DNA from 3 places in the Rummeliibacillus sp. G93 genome. Region 3 is predicted to be linked to each of the others. Evidence: riboswitches for the same ligand, from Rfam matches in the RefSeq annotation. Region 3 holds a riboswitch; each other region holds the start of a gene.
The links. Region 3 has a riboswitch for S-adenosylmethionine ahead of M2M59_RS13490 (LLM class flavin-dependent oxidoreductase). Riboswitches for the same ligand answer to the same signal wherever they lie in the genome.
Positions count from the first base shown of each region.

Region 1: it holds a riboswitch for S-adenosylmethionine, as region 3 does, so the genes downstream of both, M2M59_RS00935 (O-acetylhomoserine aminocarboxypropyltransferase/cysteine synthase family protein) here and M2M59_RS13490 (LLM class flavin-dependent oxidoreductase) in region 3, are expected to answer to the same signal.
Region 2: it holds a riboswitch for S-adenosylmethionine, as region 3 does, so the genes downstream of both, metK (methionine adenosyltransferase) here and M2M59_RS13490 (LLM class flavin-dependent oxidoreductase) in region 3, are expected to answer to the same signal.

Region 1 covers NZ_CP097314.1:170,650-178,783, forward strand. The annotation lists gene M2M59_RS00920 (FAD-dependent oxidoreductase) at 1-174, opposite strand, end outside; gene M2M59_RS00925 (hypothetical protein) at 347-2,035, shown strand; gene nfsA (oxygen-insensitive NADPH nitroreductase) at 2,089-2,820, opposite strand; SAM riboswitch class I at 2,997-3,108, shown strand; gene M2M59_RS00935 (O-acetylhomoserine aminocarboxypropyltransferase/cysteine synthase family protein) at 3,217-4,512, shown strand; gene M2M59_RS00940 (homoserine dehydrogenase) at 4,749-5,735, shown strand; gene M2M59_RS00945 (histidine phosphatase family protein) at 6,053-6,610, opposite strand; gene M2M59_RS00950 (bifunctional glycosyltransferase family 2 protein/CDP-glycerol:glycerophosphate glycerophosphotransferase) at 6,868-8,134, shown strand, end outside.
Region 2 covers NZ_CP097314.1:2,257,995-2,266,128, reverse strand. The annotation lists gene M2M59_RS11275 (UDP-N-acetylmuramoyl-L-alanyl-D-glutamate--2,6-diaminopimelate ligase) at 1-375, shown strand, start outside; gene M2M59_RS11270 (transposase) at 948-1,259, shown strand; gene ytkD (RNA deprotection pyrophosphohydrolase) at 1,311-1,778, shown strand; gene M2M59_RS11260 (alpha/beta hydrolase family protein) at 1,762-2,541, shown strand; gene M2M59_RS11255 (hypothetical protein) at 2,559-3,014, shown strand; gene pckA (phosphoenolpyruvate carboxykinase (ATP)) at 3,108-4,694, opposite strand; SAM riboswitch class I at 4,973-5,090, shown strand; gene metK (methionine adenosyltransferase) at 5,338-6,531, shown strand; gene M2M59_RS11240 (YiaA/YiaB family inner membrane protein) at 6,767-7,186, shown strand; gene M2M59_RS11235 (gamma carbonic anhydrase) at 7,231-7,755, opposite strand; gene M2M59_RS11230 (alpha/beta hydrolase) at 7,995-8,134, shown strand, end outside.
Region 3 covers NZ_CP097314.1:2,676,244-2,684,377, forward strand. The annotation lists gene M2M59_RS13460 (MFS transporter) at 1-1,048, opposite strand, end outside; partial or broken gene M2M59_RS13465 (hypothetical protein) at 1,275-1,391, opposite strand; gene M2M59_RS13470 (hypothetical protein) at 1,388-1,480, opposite strand; gene M2M59_RS13475 (hypothetical protein) at 1,512-2,042, opposite strand; gene M2M59_RS13480 (FAD-binding oxidoreductase) at 2,054-3,523, opposite strand; gene M2M59_RS13485 (ATP-grasp domain-containing protein) at 3,910-4,857, opposite strand; gene M2M59_RS13490 (LLM class flavin-dependent oxidoreductase) at 4,850-5,929, opposite strand; SAM riboswitch class I at 6,022-6,135, opposite strand; gene M2M59_RS13495 (SDR family oxidoreductase) at 6,395-7,156, shown strand; gene M2M59_RS13500 (helix-turn-helix domain-containing protein) at 7,712-8,134, shown strand, end outside.

The DNA of each region.
Region 1 (8,134 bases), 740 kb from region 3:
CTTTAAACCTTCGTTAACTAATAGAAAAGCAGAAGTAAGCCCGGCGATACCACCACCTACTATAACGACATCAACATTAATGTCTTCTTCTAAACGCGGAAATGTGGGCAACTTTACAGAGTCTATCCAATAAGATTGAGTGTTTTCTGGAAGCTTTCCATATTTTTCTGGCATTATTTATCCTCCAATTACCTTTTTTAAAATAATTCCCGAATTGGAGGATAATTATACCAATCTAGTTGAACTATTTAATGATGCTGGAACTCCATATCCTCAAGCATATAAATTCTTTGAAACTTTCATTCATCCCAACCGTATTTATAGGATAAGAAAGGATGAGTAATACATGACACTAACTCTTACGATGTCAGCGTTGATCGGTTTGATCGCAATGGTTTTGGTAACGCCGCTTGCAAGTAAGACAGCAGAGGGCGATCGTAAAACATCGTTTAAATTAAAATTTGGCTTATTTATTTTTATTGTAGGAACATTAATCTCGAGCATTGTCTTCTATGTAACTAAAATAGATCAAAATTGGTCTATAATTTGGCCTGTTATTTTAGTTCTTGCTATCATTGGTCTTTTATTATCTACAGGCATGGAACGTAAAATAAAAGGTTTAATCGCTTTTGCTAGTTTAATTTATTTTGGTTATCTTTTAGCTGCTCCCGTTTTTAACGCCAATCAAAAATTTGAGTCGGCGGATATGGATCACAAAGTGGAAATGAAAGCGTTTGATGACACGAAAACACCTGCAAGTGTTCCACCAAAATTCGCACGAAATAAGATGAAGAAGGCCTTCAGCCAAGTGCCAAATCCTAGCTATTATGAATTAGGAGATTTGCAGATCCAAAAAGTAGCGGGCGAATATGTTTATATTGCACCCGTTGAGTTTTCTGACTTTTTCAAATGGATGAAGGGGAAAGTTTCGCCAGGGTATCTCATCATGAGTGCAACCGATTCATCTAACAATCCAAAGTTCGTTAAATCAGAAATGGTTTATACAGCTTCTGGCTATTTTAACAATAATGTCGAACGCCATATGAGACTTGCTAATCCAAAAGAAATTTTTTATGGCGATCCACAATTGGAAGTAGACGATGACGGCAAGCCATATTATATCAGAACGTATGGAAAATTCATTTCTGCGCGTAATGGCTTTGATCCAAAGGGCATTGTTATGGTAGATGTAAAAACAGGCGCTTCTAAAACGTATACATTAGATAAAATACCTGCCTTTATTGACGGAGCGATCTCTCCCGAAGCAGTAAGCCGACAAAATGAATATTTCGGCAAATATGTGCATGGTTTTTGGAATAGTCTAGTCGGCAAGAAAGATGTGAAATTGCCATCAGATGAAGGGACAGAAGCGAATGTCAGCCCTGTCTTTGATGAGAATGGAACAATGTTTTACTTCACTGATTTTAGAAGTCCGAAAAAAGGCGTAGATTCTATGCTTGGCTACTCTTTAACAGACGCGCGTACAGGTCATGCAACGTACTATACAGGCAATAAAGAAGAATCCTATATGGATTCGCAGGGTGCTATTCAAATCATTGAAAAAAAATTCATCGAGAAAAAATGGCGTGCTTCTATGCCGATTATCTACAATTTTTACGGTGAAGCTAGCTGGCTTGTGCCAGTATTAGATTCCAATGGCTTCCTACAAAATTACTCGATTGTGTCTGCAGCAAGGCCTGAACTTTCAGTATCTGCTGCAACTCCAAATGAAGCACTACGGCAATATAAAACAATTATCTCCCGAATTGGCAACAGTTCGCTAAAAGGAACATCTGCAGCAGAAGAAAAAGAAACTCAAGGAAAAGTAGTCCGCGTTTATAAAGAAAAGAATGGGGATTTCACAACTGTTTCCTTCTTGCTAGATAATAAAGAAAATTATATTGTGAGTTCAGAAGTGGCTCCTCTCGCAGTCTATCTGAAAGAAGGCGACACGGTGAAGCTGAAATATGTGAATTCAAGCGAAGTCTTTTTACCAGTAAAAGAAATGGTTATAGAGGGAATCGAAGAAAAATAATTAAAAAAGCTCTATAAGGCAGGCAAAAGCCAAAAACCTTATAGAGCGTTTTTCTATTTCCAAGTAAATCCTTTGGATGCAAGGAAGTCTTTGATAAATGGACGACGCTGTTCCACTAAGAAATCAGCCATTTGTTTTGTCCAATTCGACATTTTTTGATTCGATGAACGATGTTGGTAGTATTCTTCTAATGTCGCATCATATTCATCAAGTAATGTATCGTATTTTTCTTCATCATAACTATTTTCATGTAGCACGGCATCCAGTGGAAGTCTTGGTTTTGTTTCATTTCTTTTCGTCGGTTTTCCGATCGTCATGGCGAACATAGGAAAAACGTGTTCAGGCAGATTGAATAATTCACTGATATCAGCTGGGTTATTGCGTGCACCGCCAATATAACAAATGCCGTATCCTTCTGATTCAGCAGCAATAACAAAGTTTTGTGCAAATAGTGCTACGTCGGCTACGCCTGCAAGAAGGTTTTCAGCAGAATCAGCCACAATTTCTACACCTTGCTTTTTGCCGGCAGCCTCCAAACGCTTGAAGTCAACGCAGAATAAGAAAGAAGCACCCGCTGTTTTGAATTGGAACTCATTGTTAGAGAGCTCGCCTAATTTTTTCTTTTTGTCGGCATCAGTTACCCAGATGACACTGTATGCTTGGATGAAATGTGAGGTAGCAGCCATTTGTGCTGTTTCAATTAAATCTCGTACAACCTCTCTTGGTATCTCTTCACCTGTATATTTTCGAACTGATGAATGGCTACGCAATAAATCTTTAACCATCTGTAGAACAACTCCTATTTTGTGGATTTCTCTAATTAACTATAGGAGAAATTGTAGGAAATGACTAGCGAAACGAATCCGCTTGTATGTAATATTTAGAAATATCAAAAAATAGTATTGACTTTTTAAAATGCAATACCTATACTTACAACAACAAGATGGAACAGAATAAATTACCTTTATCAAGAGTGGCGGAGGGAAAGGCCCTGCGATGCCCGGCAACCAGTAAGTTATCTTACATGGTGCTAATTCCTACAGATTCTTTATTGCGAATCTGACAGATAAGGGGAGGAAAATGCTAATGACCCTCTTCTTATGTGAAGAAGGGTTTTTCTTTTGGAAAAATCCTTGCCACACCTCAGCTTTCCATCTCAAACTATATTAGGGGGAATTAGAATGACAGAATTTCGTAAAGAGACTTTAGCAGTACGTGGTGGCCAAACGCCTGATCCTACAACTGGTGCAATTGGGGTGCCAATATACCGAACAACAGCCTATAGATTTAATGATACAGAGCATGCACGGAAATTATTCGCCTTGGAAGAGCCAGGCAATATTTATTCTCGAATCATGAATCCAACTGTTGATGTCTTTGAAAAACGAGTAGCCTTGCTTGAAGGTGGAACAGCAGCGGTTGCTCTATCATCAGGCATGGCGGCCATTTCATTTTCTATTTTAAATATAGCGCGTGCTGGTGATCATATAGTTTCAGCTGCGAGTGTGTATGGAGGAACGTACAATTTATTTGCTAATACTTTGCCGCGATACGGAATCAATACTACATTTGTAGATGAACGGAAGCTTGAAGATTTTGAAGGGGCAATCCAAAAAAATACAAAAGCGATTTATGTTGAAACGATTGGTAATCCTAGTCTTTCAGTAGCAGATATCGAAAGTATTGCGGATATTGCCCATCGACACGAAATCCCTCTAATCATCGACAATACATTTGCCTCACCGATTGGATGTAGTCCTATTGAATATGGCGCTGATATTGTGATTCACTCTGCGACTAAGTGGATTGGCGGGCACGGTACAACAATCGCTGGCGTGGTGGTGGATGCAGGCAAGTTTGATTGGACACGAGGCAAATTCCCTGACTATACAGAAAGAGATGAATCCTATCATGGCATCCGCTATGGCATTGATGTGAGTAATGCAGCTTTCGCTACACGCCTGCGCGTACAATTGCTGCGCGACTTTGGGCCAACGCTTAGCCCAGATGCTGCCTTCCAACTATTGCAAGGTCTTGAAACACTGCATCTTCGTGTGCCTTATCATAATGAAAATGCTAGAAAGGTAGCTGAATACTTACGTCAGCATCCTCAGGTGGAATGGGTAGGATACAATGGCTTCTCTGATAGTGAATTCGCTCCTCTTGCTAAAAAGTATCTAAAGAATGGCTATGGCTCTGTTCTTACATTTGGAATTAAAGGAGGCAGAGATGCTGGACGCGAATTTATCGACAATGTCGAATTGTTCTGTCACGTGGCAAATGTAGGAGATGCCCGCTCATTGATTATTCATCCGGCCTCAACAACTCATCAACAATTAAACAGTGAAGAGTTGAAAAAATCAGGCGTGCAAGAGGAATTAATTCGCTTATCTATTGGGTTAGAAGCAATCGATGATATCATCTCTGCACTAGAAGAAGCATTCACAAAGGTAAGCCCAAAAGTTGCAGCAAAATAATTTGTTAATGAGTTTCGCTTCGCCTCAGGGAAGTAGCAGCATTTCCTAAAAAATTTTTTAAATAAATAAAGAAAAGAGTGATGGATTGTCTTTTCACTCTTTTCATTTTGATTTAAATGAACACTCCAGGTACACACATGTCTTTTGTAGGAGGATTTATCTTGTAAACATACTCTGTGTAAGCTAAAATCATCAGTATGTAGATTAATTCAGTATAAGACAATGGAGGCGGTTTTTTGAAAAAGGTAAAGGTTGCTATATTAGGTTTTGGTACAGTTGGCCAGGGGGTCTATCGCATATTAACAGAAAAGCGCAGTCAATTGAAACAGATGCTAGATGTCGACCTAGAAGTAGCAAAAGTCCTCGTCAGCAATCCGAATAAGCCACGTCCTCATGCTGCTAAAGAGATGCTGACAAATCAAATAGAGGAAATCCTGGATATTTCGAATCTTGATGTTGTTTTCGAAGCAATTGTAGGAGAGGAACCTGCATATCAATACCTTGACCGCCTTATTGAAAAGGGATGCAACGTTATCACCGCTAATAAAGTGATGTTTTCTAAGCATGGCAAATCACTTCAGGAAAAAGCAGCGAAACATGGAGTGCAGGTAGGTTTTGAGGCAACAGTTGCAGGCGGCGTTCCTGTTATAAAAACGATGCAAAATCTGCTTCGTGTCAATGAGGTACAGCGCATTCAAGGTATATTAAATGGAACATCCAATTACATATTGACCCAAATGCGTGCAAGAGGAATGGCATTTGAGGATGCTTTAGAAGATGCACAGAAATTAGGCTACGCTGAAGCAGATCCTTATAACGATATATCAGGCCAAGATGCTTTTCGAAAACTAATGATCCTCAGTGAACTAGCATTTAAAGAGCAGCCAGATTGGAAGGATGTAAAAGTACAAGGTATTAATGAAATCACATCCCAACAAGTAAAAGAAGCAACTGAAAAAGGCATGCGCTACCGACATATTGCACTAGTCCAAAAAAATTATAAAACAGGCGAGGTGCATGCGACAGTTAGACCTGAGCTCATAGATCAGAGTCACCCTCTCTATTCAATTGAGGAAGTAAACAACGCTGTTGCCATTGAGGCGGATCTGCTAGGCACCGTAACACTTGTAGGCCCAGGAGCGGGAATGCTTCCGACTGCGAGCGCGATGGTGGAAGATTATGGCGATATGCTGACAAAAACTAAAACTGTTATTTCAATTTAACTCAATTAAAAGATATTTATCATAATATTGGTTTAAAAAGAAAGGATAGATGAACAGGAGTGTGGGCCTGTATACATCTATCCTTTTGCATTATATAACTTTTCTTCTTAGTCTTTTAGGTTGAAGAGTAGTTTTTCATGGCTTTACACTTCATACTTTTATCGTCTACTTAATCGGCATATCTTTCCATGAATAAACTGGTATTGTCGCAATCCATAACGTATCTTTCATGAAATGAAAAAAATTCCAGAATAAATTGATATAGAGTTCAGGAGCAATTGTGTTAATAACAATAACGCCAATTAAATAAAAAAGAATTAATATCTATCCCAAATTCTTTCTACGTTTCTTAATACTTTTCCGTCAAAATTCAATTTATATATATCTGGCATATCAAGATTCTGCCAAAAAGAAAAATTATACTGTCTGTCAAAGAAATTCATGATTAGCACCATGATATTTCCATGTGTTCCTATCACTACATTTTTATCTTTATAGTTGTCTAATATTTTAAATGTAGCTTCAATACCCCTTTTTTGAGCCACAACGTTAGACTCTCCACCTTCCCATGAAAAGTTGTAGTCTTCCCATACTTTTGCTATTGCAAAAGCAAAATCATTTGAAGGGACTGTAGTTAAAGTCCGTTCTTTAAAACCTTCTATAATTCCTACATCTGTATGTATGTATTCTGCTATGCCCTCTACGGTTTGAACCGCTCTTTTATAAGGACTTGAAAGAACAACATCAATTCCCTCTGTTTTTAATAATCTTGTAACCAGAGTGACATCAGAAAATCCCTTTTCTGATAAAGGTCTATTTAATTCATCAGGTGTATAGGTAGAATGTGCATGCCTAACAAAATATAAATTAGTCATTGTATCAGCTCCTGACAGTAATGATCCAATTGTAGCATCAGGGTATCGATGCTTATTAATCTATTTGTCGCGTTAGTTAGCCTTTCAAAAAGTTCTTAATCACCACAGACCATCTAATTCGACCTAATCCAAAAAAGTAGTAAATATGGAGACTAAAGGCTTCCTATGTCAAAAATTTGATGTTTCTAACTATATTATTAGGGAAAATAATGTATAATTGTTTATAACTTCAAATAGTTGGAGAGAGGGGACTTACCGTGTTTTTTTCAATAGTTACATCTTATAAAGAAAGCAGCGAAACATTTCTCTATAATTATAAAGAAAGTTTAGAAAACCAAACATTTAAGGACTTTGAAATAGTTTTTTTACATAACAATTCTAAAGTGATTTCTAAGCTGAAGGAATCAAAATTGGACGTTAACGACATTAACATGTCTGGGAATAACCACTTACAAGAATATAAAAATATGGGCATCAAGCATGCAAATGGAAAGTATATCATTTTCCTAGATTCGGATGATTACTTACACCCTAATGCTTTAATTTATGCAAAACAAATAATAGATGAAGATCCTGATCAAACAAATGTTTTAAAGTTTGGAATTACAAAAACTATGTTGGACAAGAAAACGACTTTCAGAGAAAGAGGACAATCTTTATACAATAACGATTCTTTTGGTACCCTTCAAGCCGTTTTAAAGGCTAGTGATATAGATGCAGACAAAGAAAAAATAGCTAAAGTAATAAACGGAATGTACGAAAGTAACCTAATCCAACATACGTATACTAGTGTAGAGTCTAAAAAGTATTTCAAGAAACTTGACTATCATTTTAGATCACATAGTTTCATCCTCAAAAAGTCATTTCTAGAGGAAAGCGGGTTAAACTTCCATTCATCCAATGACTTGTATGGAGATATCCCATTTTTAGTTGACTTGTACAACCATGTCGATGTAATTAAACAAACAACGACAAAATTGTATTTTAAATATATTCATAATGACTCTATAAACTATCCATCATTAACGCAAGAAATTAGAGATGATAGATTATTAAAAAAGTGTCAAGCTTTCGATGAAGCTCTTGATTATTGTAAAGACCTTGAAATGGCACGGAAAATTAAATTAGCCGCTATTAACTATTATTTGTATCAAATTGATACAAATAAATCGTTTAGGGAATCGTTCGATGAAATGTTACCAGTTTATTCAACTTTAAATCACTTATTGAATAAAACTTCTAACCCTATCAAATTAAGAAAAAGGCATAAACCAGAAATCCTGCCAATTAAATCAAGCAATTATAAAACCGCTTACAAAATTAGCAAGGCACGGATTTTTGGATATAAAGCTTATCAATTTTTAAAACCAAAAAACAAAAGATTTAGACAGAGAAAAATCCAAGAAAATGTTTTTGCAAGGTTGCCGATTAAAAGTAATACGATTATTTATGAAAGTTTCCTTGGCAGAAATTATTCAGATAGCCCTAAATCGATATTTAAATATTTATTAGAGAAAGAACCAA
Region 2 (8,134 bases), 420 kb from region 3:
AATTATTGTTTAGAGACAGCGAAAGAAGAAGGGGCAAACCGTATATTCCATGTCTTTGGTTTCCGAGGAAATCGAGATACAACAAAACGTAAGGACATGATCCAAAACTCCAAAAGTAATAGCGATGTACAAATTCTTACCTTCGATGATTTAAATGATCTGAGCCAGGAAGAGATGAAAGAAGCATTAGAGCAAGTGAATGATGGATGCCTGATTATTCCTGACCGCACCCTTGCAATACAAAAAGCCATAGATGAAGCAGATGCAAATGATTGGGTATTTATTACTGGAAAGGGAGCTGAGATGTACCAGCAAGACTTTGAATTGCCGACGAGTTCAGATATTGATACTGTAAATTTTCTTGTTGAACAATAAGTGTACTCTCAAAACACATCTCCCCCAATTGTTGGAGATTTCATATAAATGCCCCACAATTGCCGGTTGTGGGGTTTTAAATATTTTTTATTTGGTACCACTTTTTATCTGAATAAAGAAAGAATAAACCAGCAGACGACGAATATGACTATCCCATAATAGGTTCTCATTCTCCATATCCTGCATATACCGAATAAGGCTAATAAAAGGGCTGTCGTATAAATACCAAGGCTTAAAAAGCCAATCATGGTTCCGAGCGTGCTGCTCATAAATAAACTTACAATAAAAAGAAAAATCGATATGATAAATAATACTGTCATTCGCACTGCATGTTTAGAACGAGGAGAGAATATAAGTGTGAGCGCATCAAGAAATAGACCAATAAGAAGACCAGCTAAGAAGACACCAGTGAATAGATGCATAGTCTCACCACTTTCTGAATTTTCCGTTTCCTTATATAATATGCAAGTTGAAAGACAAGAAACGTTTTAAATGCCTAATCCTCGTATAAAAAAATAAAACACAACCATGCTATAAAAAATGTGGCCAATCAAATAAAGGAGGATTACATCATGTCAGAACAAGTAGATGCCTATGTGTCAGTAATGCATAAATATTATAATTTTTCTCCAGACCTAGCACCTTGGGAATTCCAAATAAATACGAATGCTGAAATGTTAAAGGTACTTGATTTACTTTTTAGACAAATGCAAGGATGGGAAGCAAGTGGTATGTGGCGTGCACACCTTCCAGCTGTTCCTTATCATCTTGATGCACAAAACAATGAAGTAGATAAACGGTTGGCTAAAGTTTATGCCATCATTCATGAATACGGCGATGAAGAGACTAAGAAATTTATTGAAGGAATGCCTTATTACAGTTGATGGATTGATTTACCTTCGTTACACTTATAAAAACAAGGAGTGAGCGAAGGTATGTTTACATATACAGATTTAAATGGCTTTGGTTGTGAACTCTCTTTTAAAAAGAATTCTTTTTCCATAAAACCTCAACATGTGTTGGTATTAGCGAAATATAAAGGGAAATGGTTGTTGACCGAGCACCCTCTTCGCGGTCTTGAATTTCCGGGCGGTAAGGTAGAGAAGGGGGAAATGTTAGAAGATGCGGCAAGAAGGGAAGTATATGAAGAAACAGGGGCCGTGCTCTCAGATATAGTTTGGTTTGCCACTTATATAGTTCACGCAGAAAGGCCTTTTACGAAGGCGGTATTTATAGCCTCTGTCCAAGCAATCGAACAAAATCACCAGTATAAAGAAACAGCTGGCACATGTCTGTTGGATGATGAAGAATTAGATCACTGTAACAATCTAAGTTTTTATATGAAAGATGCAGGGATGAAAAAAATGTTAGAGAAGGTGAGTGAACGTGAATATCAATGGTGATATCCATTACATGAGGGATTATCCATCGCCCAATCCAAATGTCAAACTTGCCGAGATTACATATTGGTCGGAAGGTTTAAAAGTGAAAGGGCTTCTTGCTACGCCTATACAAAATCCAAAGAGTGAAGGAATCCTATATTTGCGAGGTGGGATTCAAAATGTAGGGATGGTACGTCCTGCTCGCATTACACAGCTTGCGGCAAATGGCTTTGTCGTATTCGCGCCGTATTATAGAGGTGTACGCGGTGGTGAAGGAAAGGATATGTTTGCTGGCGAAGACCGCTTTGATGCAGTAAATGCTGTCGAAGTGCTGAAGCGTTTCTGTGACAGTGAGAGAATTCATTTGTTCGCATTTTCTAGAGGTGGGCTTATGGCTCTTTGGACTGGTATTATTCGAAATGACATCACGTCCATTGTTACATGGGGAGGCGTCTCTAACATTGAGTACACATACGAAGAACGGGTTGATATGCGTCGGATGATGAAACGCGTATTCGGAGGTTCTCCTATGACCAATCCAGCTGCATATGAAGAGCGCACGCCTTTAGACCGAATAAAAGAAATTAATGCTTCGGTCTTAATCATTCATGGGATGAAAGATGACAATGTGAGTTTTAAGCATGCTGAACTACTTGAAGAGCGCTTAAAGGAATTAAATAAAAGAGTTGAAACCTGGTATTATCCCGAATTCACTCATTACTTCCCTGGTGTAGCCAATCGCAATGTCCTCCGAGGGGCATGCCAATGGATGAAACTACAATAAAATAAGTAGGTGAAAAGATGGGTTATCTTAAAGCGACAAATGATGTAAGGCATAAAAGTGATACCTTGCCGTTTAAAAAACGCTATCCTTTCTGGCAGGAATTATGGGAGGCTTATTCTGGACCCTATAATGAGCTGCAGGTGCAAAATTGGAAGGAAGAAAGCAAGGCAATTCAAGAACTGGAACAATTCAGTTTTAGTTCACAGGATGAAGGCTTAGTAAAAATTCAGCGTGTCACCTTAAATGATAAAATAAGAGATTATTTTATTCACCACTCAGCCGATTCAAAAGAACAGTTAAAATGGTTTTCTATTCTGTTCCATGATGATCATGGAATAGAAGGCATAGAAATAAGAAATTATGCAGAAGAGATTTTCTTTAATCAACTAACGAGAGAAGATGCCGAACCTATTCTTGAGATGTTTAAGAAATACGATACAGAAGCAGAATTTTTTCCAGATGACACAGATTAAAAAACCAAAAATCCCCGGCTAGCCTTTTGGCCTGTCGGGGATTTTTTTGCGATTTGGATTTACTTATAGGTTGTAAGCGATAAGTTGTAGCAATTAAACGATTGGCGCGCCTTTTTCAGAAATATCTTTTGAAATGACGCCGAATTTTTTAAAGTTTTCATGGAACATGCCAGCAAGTTCTTTAGCTTTTTGATCATAAGCATCTTTATCCGCCCATGCATTACGCGGATTTAAAACTTCTGTTGGCACGCCTTCGATTTGTGTAGGCATAGATAGACCAAAGAATGGATCTTGCTCTGTGAATACATTGTCTAGCTTGCCGTCGATTGCAGCGCGAACCATTGTACGAGTATAAGAAAGTTTCATACGGCTGCCTTCACCATAGCTGCCGCCAGTCCAGCCTGTATTAACTAAGAATACATTAGCTTCATGAGCATCGATTTTCTCACCCAACATTTCTGCGTATACAGAAGCATGTAGTGGGAAGAATGGAGCGCCAAAGCATGTAGAGAATACTGGTTCTGGTTCTACGACACCGCGTTCTGTTCCAGGAATTTTGGAAGTGAAGCCAGATAAGAAATGATACATCGCTTGCTCTTTCGTTAATTTACTGATTGGAGGCAATACGCCAAACGCATCAGCTGTTAAGAAAATAATTGTTTTAGGGTGACCACCAACAGATGGACTTGCAATATTTTCGATATTTTGGATTGGGTATGCAGCACGTGTATTTTGAGTTAATGTAGTATCATCATAGTCAGGTATGCGTGTTTCTGGATCGATTGTTACATTCTCAAGCACTGTGCCAAATTTGATAGCATTATAGATTTCTGGTTCTTTTTCAGCAGAAAGGTTGACTGTTTTCGCGTAGCAGCCTCCTTCTATATTGAATACTCCATTGTCTGACCAGCCGTGCTCATCATCACCAATTAATTTGCGATTGCTGTCAGCAGATAAAGTCGTTTTACCTGTACCGGATAGGCCGAAGAATAATGCTACATCGCCTGATTCACCAACATTTGCAGAGCAGTGCATAGACAGAATACCTTGTTGTGGTAATAGGTAATTCATAATGCCGAAGATTGATTTTTTCATTTCGCCAGCATATTCTGTGCCGCCGATTAAAATAATGCGTTTTTCTAGAGATACGAGAATGAATGTTTCAGAAGATGTTCCGTCTACTGCTGGATCAGCTTTAAAGGTAGGAGCAGAAACAATAGTGAAATCTGCTTCATGTTCTTCTAATTCTTCAGCTGTAGGGCGGATGAATAATTGATGTGCAAATAAATTATGCCATGCGAATTCGTTCACAACACGAATGCCAAGACGGGATGAAGGGTCAGCACCCGCAAATCCTTTGAAAACAAAAATTTCTTCTTTTTCTTTTAAATAGTCTACTACTTTCGTATATAATGAATCGAAAACTTCTGAAGAAATAGGTTGATTGATTTTACCCCAATCAATTTTGTCTTTAGAGGATTCTTCTTCTACCATAAATTTATCTTTAGGAGAACGTCCTGTATATTTGCCAGTTACTGCGCGAACAGCACCATCTACCGTTAAGATTGCCTCTCCACGTGAAGTTGCTTTTTCCACTAATTGTGGAACTGAAAGCTGTTCTAAAATATTGCGCCCTTGTAATAAATCATTCAGTTCATTCGCAATTTCTACTGAATTCATCTGTGTACGTACCATCCTTTTTATATTATTACCCTTGCTAAGTGGGTGAGTATTAATCTTTTCGAGAATTAGTATAACACATTAAGCGTATTAGTCTATACTAATAACTCGTTATTTTTTAAAAGTTTTCTATATAAATTAATTCATTAATTTACTTTACGAAAACGCTTAACTACATCACACAACAAAATTCATCAAAAATCAACTTTTTTCTTTATTTTTTATCGAAAATTTGACTTTCTTGTTCAATTCGCTTACTATATGCTATAGAACGGATACTCTTATCCCGAGCTGGTGGAGGGTCAGGCCCTAAGAAACCCGGCAACCTGCATTTTATCAAGTGTTAAATGCGCTGGTGCTAATCTGATGCAAGGAATATTCCTTGAACGATAAGAGTGAAAGGTGCTTACGAAACATATCCTTTCCTCATTGTGCGAATGAGCGAAAGGTTTTTTTGTGTAAAAATTGAGGCAAATTGATTTTGTTTCATATTAATATATAGCATGTATGTAAGGGCACTTTCTATATCCTCGTGTTTAAAAAGCAGCTAAAGCTTGGCGTTTAATCCATTTAAACGGACATGGGTAATGAGTACCGTATCACTTTCGAGAGGATCTCGTTGATTTAGGAGGAAACCAACCAAATGACTAACAGAAGATTATTTACTTCAGAAAGCGTAACAGAAGGACATCCAGATAAAATTTGTGACCAAATTTCGGATGCCATTTTAGATGCCATTATTGCAAAAGACCCGAATGCGCGAGTTGCATGTGAAACAACTGTCACAACAGGCCTTGTCCTTGTTGCAGGAGAAGTGACGACTTCAACATATGTTGACATCAAAGGAATTGTAAGAGATACAGTAGCTGAAATTGGTTACACACGCGGTAAATACGGTTTCGATGCAGAAAACCTAGCAGTACTTGTAGCAATTGGTGAACAATCACCGGATATTGCACAAGGTGTAGACCAAGCACTGGAAGCTCGTGAAGGCAAAATGTCAGATGCAGATATCGAAGCAATTGGTGCAGGGGACCAAGGGTTGATGTTCGGCTATGCTTGCAATGAAACACCTGAGTTAATGCCGCTTCCAATCAGCTTAGCTCACAAATTGGCACGCCGTTTAACAGAGGTTCGCAAGACAGGTCAACTTGCATACTTGCGTCCGGATGGAAAAACACAAGTAACAATTGAGTATGATGAAAACAACCATCCAGTACGTGTGGATACAATTGTTATCTCAACTCAACATGATGAAGATGTAACATTAGAACAAATTCAACAAGATCTTAAATCAACAGTAATCAATAATGTAGTGCCAGCTGAATTACTGGATGAAAACACAAAATACTTCATTAACCCAACAGGCCGCTTTGTAATTGGTGGACCAAAAGGGGATGCAGGTCTTACAGGACGCAAAATCATCGTTGACACATACGGTGGGTATGCGCGTCATGGCGGCGGTGCATTCTCAGGGAAAGATGCAACAAAAGTAGACCGATCTGGAGCATATGCAGCTCGTTATGTAGCTAAAAATATTGTAGCTGCAGGCTTAGCAGAGCGCGCAGAAGTTCAGTTAGCTTATGCAATCGGAGTAGCTCAGCCAGTTTCTATTTCTGTAGATACTTTTGGTACAGGAAAGGTCACAGAAAGCAAATTAGTAGAAGCCGTTCGTGAGACATTTGATTTGCGTCCTGCAGGCATTATCAAAATGCTTGATCTTCGCCGTCCAATCTATAAACAAACAGCGGCTTACGGACACTTCGGTCGTGTTGATTTAAATGTACCTTGGGAAAATACAGATAAAGCTGAAGAATTGAAAGCTAAATTTAAATAAATAGAGTTTCTTGCTATGGAGGTTTTTCCTCCTAAGCGATAAGCTGATTCTTATGAGAACCCTGTCACATTTGTGATAGGGTTTTTGGTTTTTATTCTCCATTAATCTTGATAGGTTGTGAACAAACTATTCTTTAAAAATAAAATGAAGGCAAAGTAAAAGCTTGATACATTTTCGGTTCATAACCTTTTCTCTCTTTGAATAAGTTAATAAGAAGTTCAAGGAGGAGAGATGGTTGAAAACAAATGAATTCTTTTTTCTCACATGGGCTGCTTTTTTAACCGGCTTTGGTTTTGTCTTAGTTGCGATTTGGAATACAGATTGGCAACTTGTTGAGCGAGGATTCTATACTATTTTGTTGGGGTGGATTACTTTTTCTGCTTTTTCACTTGTAAAGACAATTCGCGATCGGCATGACGGAATTAAAGTAACAAAAGAATATTTGCTCCTTTGTTATTTATCAACGATTGCTTCATTTGGAATAGGGATGATAAGTGTTTGGAATACAGACTGGGACCTTGTCGAAAAGGGATATTATTGGCTAGGGATTATTTTTGTCTTATACACCTCTTTCGCGCTATCAAAGGAAATACGTGACAGACAATATGGTAAGTCACTCAAAGGCAATGGCAATGGAGAGGAACAAGAAGAATAAAAAGTAAAAAGATGGCCTCCCTTTTGAGAGAAGCCATCTTTTTATTATCTTTCTGAATTTTGTTGGACAGATTTATAGAACTGGCCCTTTTCATGATATTCGTTGATAATGCGGACCATGTCTTTTTTATCTTCATCAGTTAATTCCCGTACTACTTTAGCTGGTCGGCCGAAAGCCATTGTATTCGGAGGTATTACTTTTCCTTGTGTCACAAGGCTCCCTGCCCCGATGAATGCTCCCTCGCCAATTTCTGCGCCGTCTAAAACAATTGATGCCATACCAATAAGCGCACCTTTTTTTACATGGCAGCTATGTAGTGTCACTTGATGACCGATTGTTACCTCATCTTCTAGGACAAGCGGTCTGCCAGGACTTTGGTGTAAACAGCACAAGTCTTGTACGTTCACTTTACTTCCAATAATAGTAGGGGACACATCACCTCTAATCACTGTATTATAAAATACAGATGAGTCTGGTCCAATTGTGACATCCCCAGTGATAACGACATGATCTCCTATGAAAACAGAGGGATCGATATTTGGTTTTTTGTTGTGATAAGGGTAAATCATCGAAAATTCGCCTCATTTCAAGCTATGATGTTATTAATATCGTAACAAATGGTAGATTGGAAGGAAACTGAAATCTGTAAAATACGTTAAAATAGAGTGATACGACAATCAGTGAATTTTATCTTCTCTGATTGTTACCTAAACCTATCAGGTATTGAAGGTCAAAATATAGAAGTATATCATTCTAATTTTTGGTAGCCGTTAATACGAGAAAAGTGAGAATTGAGGAGCGGAATAGAATGTGGAAATGGGAAGCAGAGGGACAAGCGAAAGCTGTTGTTGTTTTTATACATAGTGCATATGAACATCATCGGAGATATCCTTGGCTTATTGAAAAGCTACGTGTATCTGGCATGCATGTTATCACAGGTGATTTGCC
Region 3 (8,134 bases):
TTGTATACGTCGAGTTCATACCAGCGACAAACCCTTGTTGATTGCCCGCTGCTTTAGATAAAGATGTAGTTAGTGCTGGACGCAGTAAATCAAAGGCTAGGAATATGATACAAGTGACAATTAGGACGGTTATAAATCCAGAAATCATAGTAGAAACGAAGGCTAAAATAGCACCTACGATTAAACAAAGCTGGATCAGCCCTTTTTCTCCGAGTTTCTCAACCAATTTTCCAAATAGCACGATTTGAACGATGACAGCGACAATTGAGCTAAGCGTAATAATCGTTGCAATATCCTTAGCTGTAAAACCGAATTTATGATCTGAGAACAAGCTAAAAATGGTTTCATAGGCTGATAAGCCAAACGCCAAAACGAAGACAATAATAAATGCAACTAAGTAAATCGGCTTGACTGATTCCTTTAAATCTTTAAAGAATGTAGTCTCTTTACCCTTTGATAAATTGATTTTGCGCTCTTCTTTTGATATGGGTTCCTTTAATATGAAGGTTGAAGAAACGGCTGCGAGGAGTGCGATCGCTGCAGCAAAGAAGAATGGCATACGAATGCCCATATCAGCAATAAACCCACCAATACCCGGTCCAATAATAAATCCAGTACTAATCGCAGCTGACACATAGCCCATTGCTTTTGGTCTTTCCTCAAGACTTGTAATATCCGCTATATAGGCTGTAACAGCAGGCATAATAAATGCCGCACTAATGCCGCCCAATGCTCTTGATATATATAAAATGAAGATGTTCGTTCCTAATCCAAAAATAAGCTCTGATAAACTGAAAATAAATAAACCTGAAACAATCATGATTTTTCTTCCCAGATTATCAACCCACCTACCTGCAAAAGGCGAAACAATCAATTGCGATACCGCAAACACGGCTACGAGGGTTCCCATAGAACCACCTGACAAATGCATGTAATTCATGAATGATGGCATGACTGGAATAATCAATCCAACTCCAAGAAATGCGATAAAAATATTACTTAACAATATAACAATAACCATTTTTTGATCTTTCATTGATTTCACCATAAAATTCCCTCTTCTATCTCCTTTTTCATTCAATTCCTAAAATGTTTGTTGCTTTTAAATAGCCATGCCATTTCCCTAGTTACTTACTTATTATTCTCCTTACTTATATCCTAAGGTGTATAGTAACCATATAGTCAAACATATATTTCATTCATTAGGTAATTTATTTCATCAAAAAAGGCAGTGCAGATTTTTCTGCATTGCCTTTTATTATCTAGCTATCTTTTTATCCCTTTTTATTCAGCATCGGGATGTGTACATTTTTTTCTTTCGCCGTTTGGATGGCGATATCCTAACCCGCATCTGCGTGGCGAACAACGCCCAGGCCAGGATCTGAGCTCAATTCCCCATTCGAACCATTTCATTTACTTTTAAAGCGAAGCGATGACGATCGCCATATTCTAGCCAGCAAATACGAGCTGGCACCCCCACCGAATCCCCAAGGAACTTATGATTGACCCGATTAAACCTTTTTAGATAAGCGAAATTTTCTTTTACAAATAAGCTCCCACAAGCTGCACAAACACAACAAAAAACCAAAAATTGTAATATATACAACGGGAGAAATTATTTTAATAAAGGTAAAACCAATCATCATGAACCCGACGATTAAATAATGGTGAACAGCATGTAAATGATATGTTTCTTGTTCAGAATGCCATGCACGAAAGTAACCCTGTAATACACCAAGAAAAACTTGCAACAGCGCTACCGCGTAAGGAAGGCTTTCAGACCACTGATTGATACTGCCAACTAGAAGGTACACAACGCCCATTCCTCCATACACCAAAATGATATAAGACTGGTCCTTATTCTTTTTCGACTGAAAGATTTGGTACCCCCAAGCAGCCGCAAACGAAAATGCAGCAAAGAACCAGGCAAATAAAGTGAATGTCAACGATACTTCCTTCAGCCAAACAATATAATAAGGAAAAATAATGGCCTGTCCTACTGTTGCCACAAGCGGGATTACGCCTGCATTTTTATGATTCATGTTCTACTCCTTCACTTTACGTAGTGTTCATAAAACAAATTCTGAAAGACGTGATTTGGATCCCTCTTCTGCTTTTCGTCAGCAAAATTTTGCCACTTAGGATAAGACTTCCTAAATTGTTTCTTTGTTTGATACCGGTAATAAGGCAGGTAATAGGTCCCTCCATATTTGAGCGTTAAGTTTGTCCACTTCTGGATGAGCGATGTGGCGTTTTCTATTTCTTTTTCCTTTAATCCATGCTGTATTAGTACTACAAGACCAAACATATCTTCTTTGGCGTAATTCAACGACGTTAAGTTGTCATTCGCCGCATATCGAACCGTAATGTTATGAACTTTGAAATCCTCTTTTTTGTCGTTCATTGGAATAACCTGCTTTAACTCATTTATATAGTCTTCGTAGGCTTGAACTGGTACAAAGAATTCTTGAAGCACTTCCACCCGACCAGGCTTCGTATATTCCATGAATGTAGATTCCGAGCGCATGGCGTTATTCCGCGTAATCTCTTTTCCATCAAGTGAACTGATATATATTTTTTGTGATTTCCAAAATAAATCCTCTAAAGTACCGCCTCTTCGTCCCAAATCAAGGGCGAGTTTGGATAGACGGACACCTTGTTCTTTTTTGAGTAAAGTTTTCTGCGCCTGTTTACCAGTGTAGTTATAATCGATGACATACATTTCGTCTAAAAAGGAGCTTGGCGCCACACTCACTCGGGCATAATGCATTGCTGTATTATTTTGATTCATTAATCGATTGAAATAGGATTCATACTCGCTAGTCTTCAACTTTTGTGTATGGATGGTGTATAGATCATCTTCCGTCAATTCTAATGTTACATCTAAAATTACACCGAATAATCCATATCCGCCAAATACGTACTTCATCCATTCACCTGGATCATCCCGAGTAATTTTCTTTATTTCACCTTTTGGGGTTAATAACGTCATTTCTTTGACTGTTTCTGCTAAAGGACCGAAGCGGATATCCCGCCCATGTGCATTTACTGAAAGGGAACCGCCAATTGTAAAAATGGACTGAGACTGTGTCACTTTCAAGGCTAAACCATATGGGAGTATTGCCTCTTGGACATTTTCCCAAGTAGCTCCTGCTTCTACTCGAATCTTTTTTTCCTGCTTGTTAATTTCTAGTATCCTGTTGAAAGTCCGCATGTCGAGAACAACACCATCTTTATAATATGTATGACCCCCTTGCGAATGCTGCAACCCAGCAATTGAGATCTTCTGGCCGTTCTTATTTGCCTCTTTTACAATCCTTTGCAAATCATTTCGGTTTTCCGCAGTCACGACCTTTTCAACACGTTCAGGAAGAAGGCCCGTGTAGTCTGTTACTAAACCGCTTTGGGAAATCCCATACTTTCTTTTCTCAATAGGGATGTTCCATAAGATCGCGCCCACGAACAGAACAACTATACTCCCTAGAAACCACGGTTTTTTGAGTAGCTCGGTTATCTTTCGCATAGCAACTCCTCCCTGTCATACTGTGAGCTGGAATAATAATACGTTCATTATACAATGTCAGCTATGGAAAAAACCCGGTTATTTTCATAACATGCGCAAGATATTCAAACAATAGTTTATAAATCCATTGAAAATATACTAAAACATCATATAATCAAAATCAGTTTAAGAAACCTGCACTTTTATATTGATTTAACTTCTTCTAAAAATGTTTACTTCAGACAATCCCACAGAAAAAGCGTTGTCCTCGCAAAGCTACTAAATTAGTGCCGTTTAAATCTTGTACTGCAATTGTTTTGCTTTGAAAAAGCAAAAAAAAAACGGCCTCAGCCGTTTTTTATTGTCCAATTGATTTGGCCATACGCAAGCCAAGATTAACTCGCTACCTAAACAGTCACTTCCAATTTTTTAAGCTCTCCACCTAAATACTTAGCAATTTCAAGCATTCCATAAATATCTCCGTTGGCTTCCGCTTCACTGTTGTAATTGGTATTCGTGTTAATATCATATGTGTAAATTTGGCCCTCTTTATCTTGGATAAACTCTATACCCACGATTTTAATATCATTGGCTGCTAGCAGACGTTCATATTTCTCAAAAATAGGATGTTCAAACCCTTCTCTAATCTGGAATTTTGCAGGTTTGGCGCTTTCTTCTCCAACAGGGCAGAAAAGATCATCAATTGCACATGCATCGGCAGGACATAATTCAAAGCCTTCAGAAGTGTCCACCCGAACAGCATAAAAATACTTTCCACCAATAAATTCACTACGTGTAATAAAAGCCTCAGGAGACTCGATATATTCCTGCAGCAATGTAATTCCATCGACTGGTTCCTCAAAGCTATCACTATCAATATAGTTTTGCAGAGCATCTACAGACGTAAAAAGCTGTACCCCAAGCCCTTTTCCAGCTCGGTTATGCTTTGTTATAAATTTCTTTGTGCCAAATTCCTCCGCTGCTTTAAGAATTTCTTCTCTTCCTACTGCAGCAATTGTTTTCGGTGTTTTGATGCCGTACTTCTCTAGTTCTAAGTACTGTAAGACCTTACTTACCTCTAGCTGAAGGGCACGGCTTCCATTGATCACTACTCTGCCATGGTGCTCCAACCAAGAGAGAACAGCACTTGTTAACTCTGGAGCAAAGCGGTTGCCTCGTGTATGAGATGAAGCACTCATGCGATTGTAAAAAATCCCTTCAGGTGGAACAGACGTAAGATCAACTGTCCCTCTTACAAGATTCCAATCTTCATAAGGAAGTTCTAACTCTTCTAATCTTTTAAATAGATGTTCTGTCCATTCACTATTCTCATGAATTACGTATATTTTAGACATGATATTCCTGCCCCCTGCTTTTGTTTTCTATGATTGTGGATTTTAATTCTTCCACTTTCGGCATAACCTGTTTCGAAAAGCGTCCTAGTTCCTCTAGCTGTGGAGAACATTGTAATAATAGTAAATCAACTCCAGCTTCCTCAAAGGCTATAATTTGATTTGCAATGTGCTCAGGTGTGCCAACTAAATTCGGTCGGATTCCGCGATTAGATACTGAATAATCCTGTAACTGAATTTGATGTTCAAGCTCTGACTTAGATGTAAAGTCTTTAAAGCCTGCATATCCACTTAGATTGCTCACCGTTGTAATTCGTTTTAACTCTTCCTGCGCTTCTTCCTCCGTATCACGGCAAATCACATAGGCTGCCATTCCAATGGTTTTAAAGGGCTCACGACCAGCTTCTTCTCTACGCGTCTTCATATCAGAAATCTTAGCCTTCGCTTCCTCCACTGTATGACCATGAATGACATAAGCATCACACAATGATGAAATGATTTGTTTGCCTTTTTCACTTTCACCGCCAGCATATAAAATCGGATGAGGACGTTGCACTGGTTTAGGCGAAAGCTTTGCCTGATCTATTTGATAAAACTTCCCCTGATATGAAAATGTATCTTCCGTCCATAAGCCTTTCAAAATTTCAATAAACTCTGCCGTTCTATCATAGCGCTGGTCATGTTCAGTAAAATCGCCGCCATATTGCTTCGCCTCCTCAGCCCACCAACCCGAAACTACATTTAATGTGAAACGCCCCTTGCTAATATGGTCAATAGTTGCCGCCATTTTCGCAGTTACAGCAGGATTATGAAATACGGGGCGAACTGCTGCCATGATCTCAATTTTTTCTGTTACTGCTGCCAAAGCTGTCGCCGTAGACCATGCCTCTAACGAATCTTTGTCAGTGCCTTTAATATCATTTAAGTATAGTTCCGCGATTAATGTTGTATCATATCCCCACTTTTCTGCTGATTGAATGATTGTTTTCGCATACTCATACGTGGGTGGCATATTTTCTTCCTCTACATTTCTCAACCAACCACCAAAAATAGGCAACCAAAATCCGTACTTCATTTCTCCACTCCTTTTCCCCAGCTATTTATAACAAATAAAAAAGTCTCCTCCCGAGATAGGGAAAGAGACTTTTAACAAAACAAGTTTGTCTTCTCCTATCTTCCAAGCTATATGCCTGATGGAATTAGCACAGTATTCTACTACATTAGCAGAACCTGTTGCTGAGGTTTCAAAGGGCCATGTCCCTCCACCTCTCTGGATAGATTGAATTATTTGATTTTTGAAATTTCAAATTAAAATGAATATTACCCATAATATGAACCATTGTCAATAGATTATGCCATTAATCCTAACTAAGTTAATAAGAAAAGGAGGTTTATGATTATTTCTAAGCATTTGAACGATGTTAATCCCTATAGTTAGTGGGTAGTATTAGGATATACTACCATGGGCTACTGAAAAATTGTCAGTACAGCATCCTGTATTTTTATCAGAACCACATGCTATTAGAAAAGAGGAATAACATTGAAACTTTCAGGAAATACAATCCTTATCACAGGCGGAAGTTCTGGAATTGGCTTAGCTTTTGCAGAAAGATTTTTAAAAGCAGGAAACAAAGTGATCGTTACAGGACGGAGAGAAAATGTTCTTCAGCAGGCAAAAGAAAAATTTCCAGAGCTGATCATTCATCAAAGCGATGTAAGCAGTGAATTTGAGCGCATTTCCCTATTCGAATGGGTAACAGAAAACTATCCCGAAGTGAATGTGTTAGTGAACAACGCAGGAATGCAACAACGTTTTAACATATTAAAAGCAGATGCAAAGAACGATTGGGCTTATTTCAATCAAGAAATTACGACCAACATTGAAGCGCCATTCCATATAACGATGCTTTTTGCACCCTATTTCGCTAAAAAAGAAGAAGCCACTTTTATTAACATTACATCTGGGTTAGCTTTTACCCCGATGGTTATCGCGCCAATCTATTCAGCTACAAAAGCAGCATTCCACTCCTTTACGATGAGCTTACGTCACCAACTTGCCGAAACAGGTGTAGAAGTGATTGAAGTTGCCCCTCCAGCAGTCAACACAGACCTAGGCGGTGCCGGACTGCATACAAATGGAGAGCCATTAGACGAATTTGCAGATGGCATTTTCAAAGGCTTACAAGAAGGCGAACAAGAAATCGGGTACGGCTCTTCCGTTGAACGACTCCGCATGCCACGAGATAAGTCAGATGAGCACGTAGCCAATATGTATAATGCCATGAAACATACTATTGAATAACATGCTTGAATTAAAAAAGAAAAACTCGCCGCAATCGGCGAGTTTTTTTCTGTAATAGTGGTAAACCAATTCAAAGTATTTTAAGAATCACGGACATGAGTACAGATCAAAAACCGTTTACTTCATAGAATACTAATGTGTGAGATACACAATAACAAAAGAGCGGTAAACAGCACGGCAAACAAGATGCTCTAGCGAAAACAAAAATAGTTGCTACTGTAGAAGCATTATCTAATCGCATTCAATATGTAGTGAATGATTTTGTAAGAATTAAAGCAGTATCTAATAAAATACGTGGTCGTGATAACGCTCTTGCACAAAACATTTAAGAAAATGTGTAAACAATGTCAACCCATTCATTCAAATACCATCTCATCCCATTCAGATTATCATCTTATCTAAAATAAATTCACATCTCACACATTAAATTGAGGAGTGTACAATAAATTGTTGTACATTCTTCTTTATATTGTAAACAAAAATATTTTTTATTTTATGTCCCCTTTTCCCTACTTTCATCTATTTACTATATAAAAGCTGAAAGAAGGAGAAAACATGGCACGTTTTGAATATTTAGCACCTTATACATCTTTTACAACTATACAAGAAATGGACGAGCAAGTGGAACAACACATCCGCAAGCATTACTACAATTTGACCCCATCCGATAAGGCCGTTCTTTATAAAATGGCTTCGCATGCATTGGATTATCCAGGTGCCTGCCACTTAAAGGCACAAACAATTGCAGGTGCTTTAGGCATTTCTGTCCGAACTGTTTTCCGCACGCTCAAACGTTTAGAAGAGTTTCAGATTATCAAACGCATCCAAACAAAAAAGATGAATGGCATCAAAGGCGCCAACATCTTTTCTATTTTACCTTGTGATGACACATTGGCCGTGGCACATCAAGAAGAAGCTGAAACTCCTTGTGAGAGTAAGGTTGAAGCAGCGCAACTGGAACAGGAACCATCTTTATCT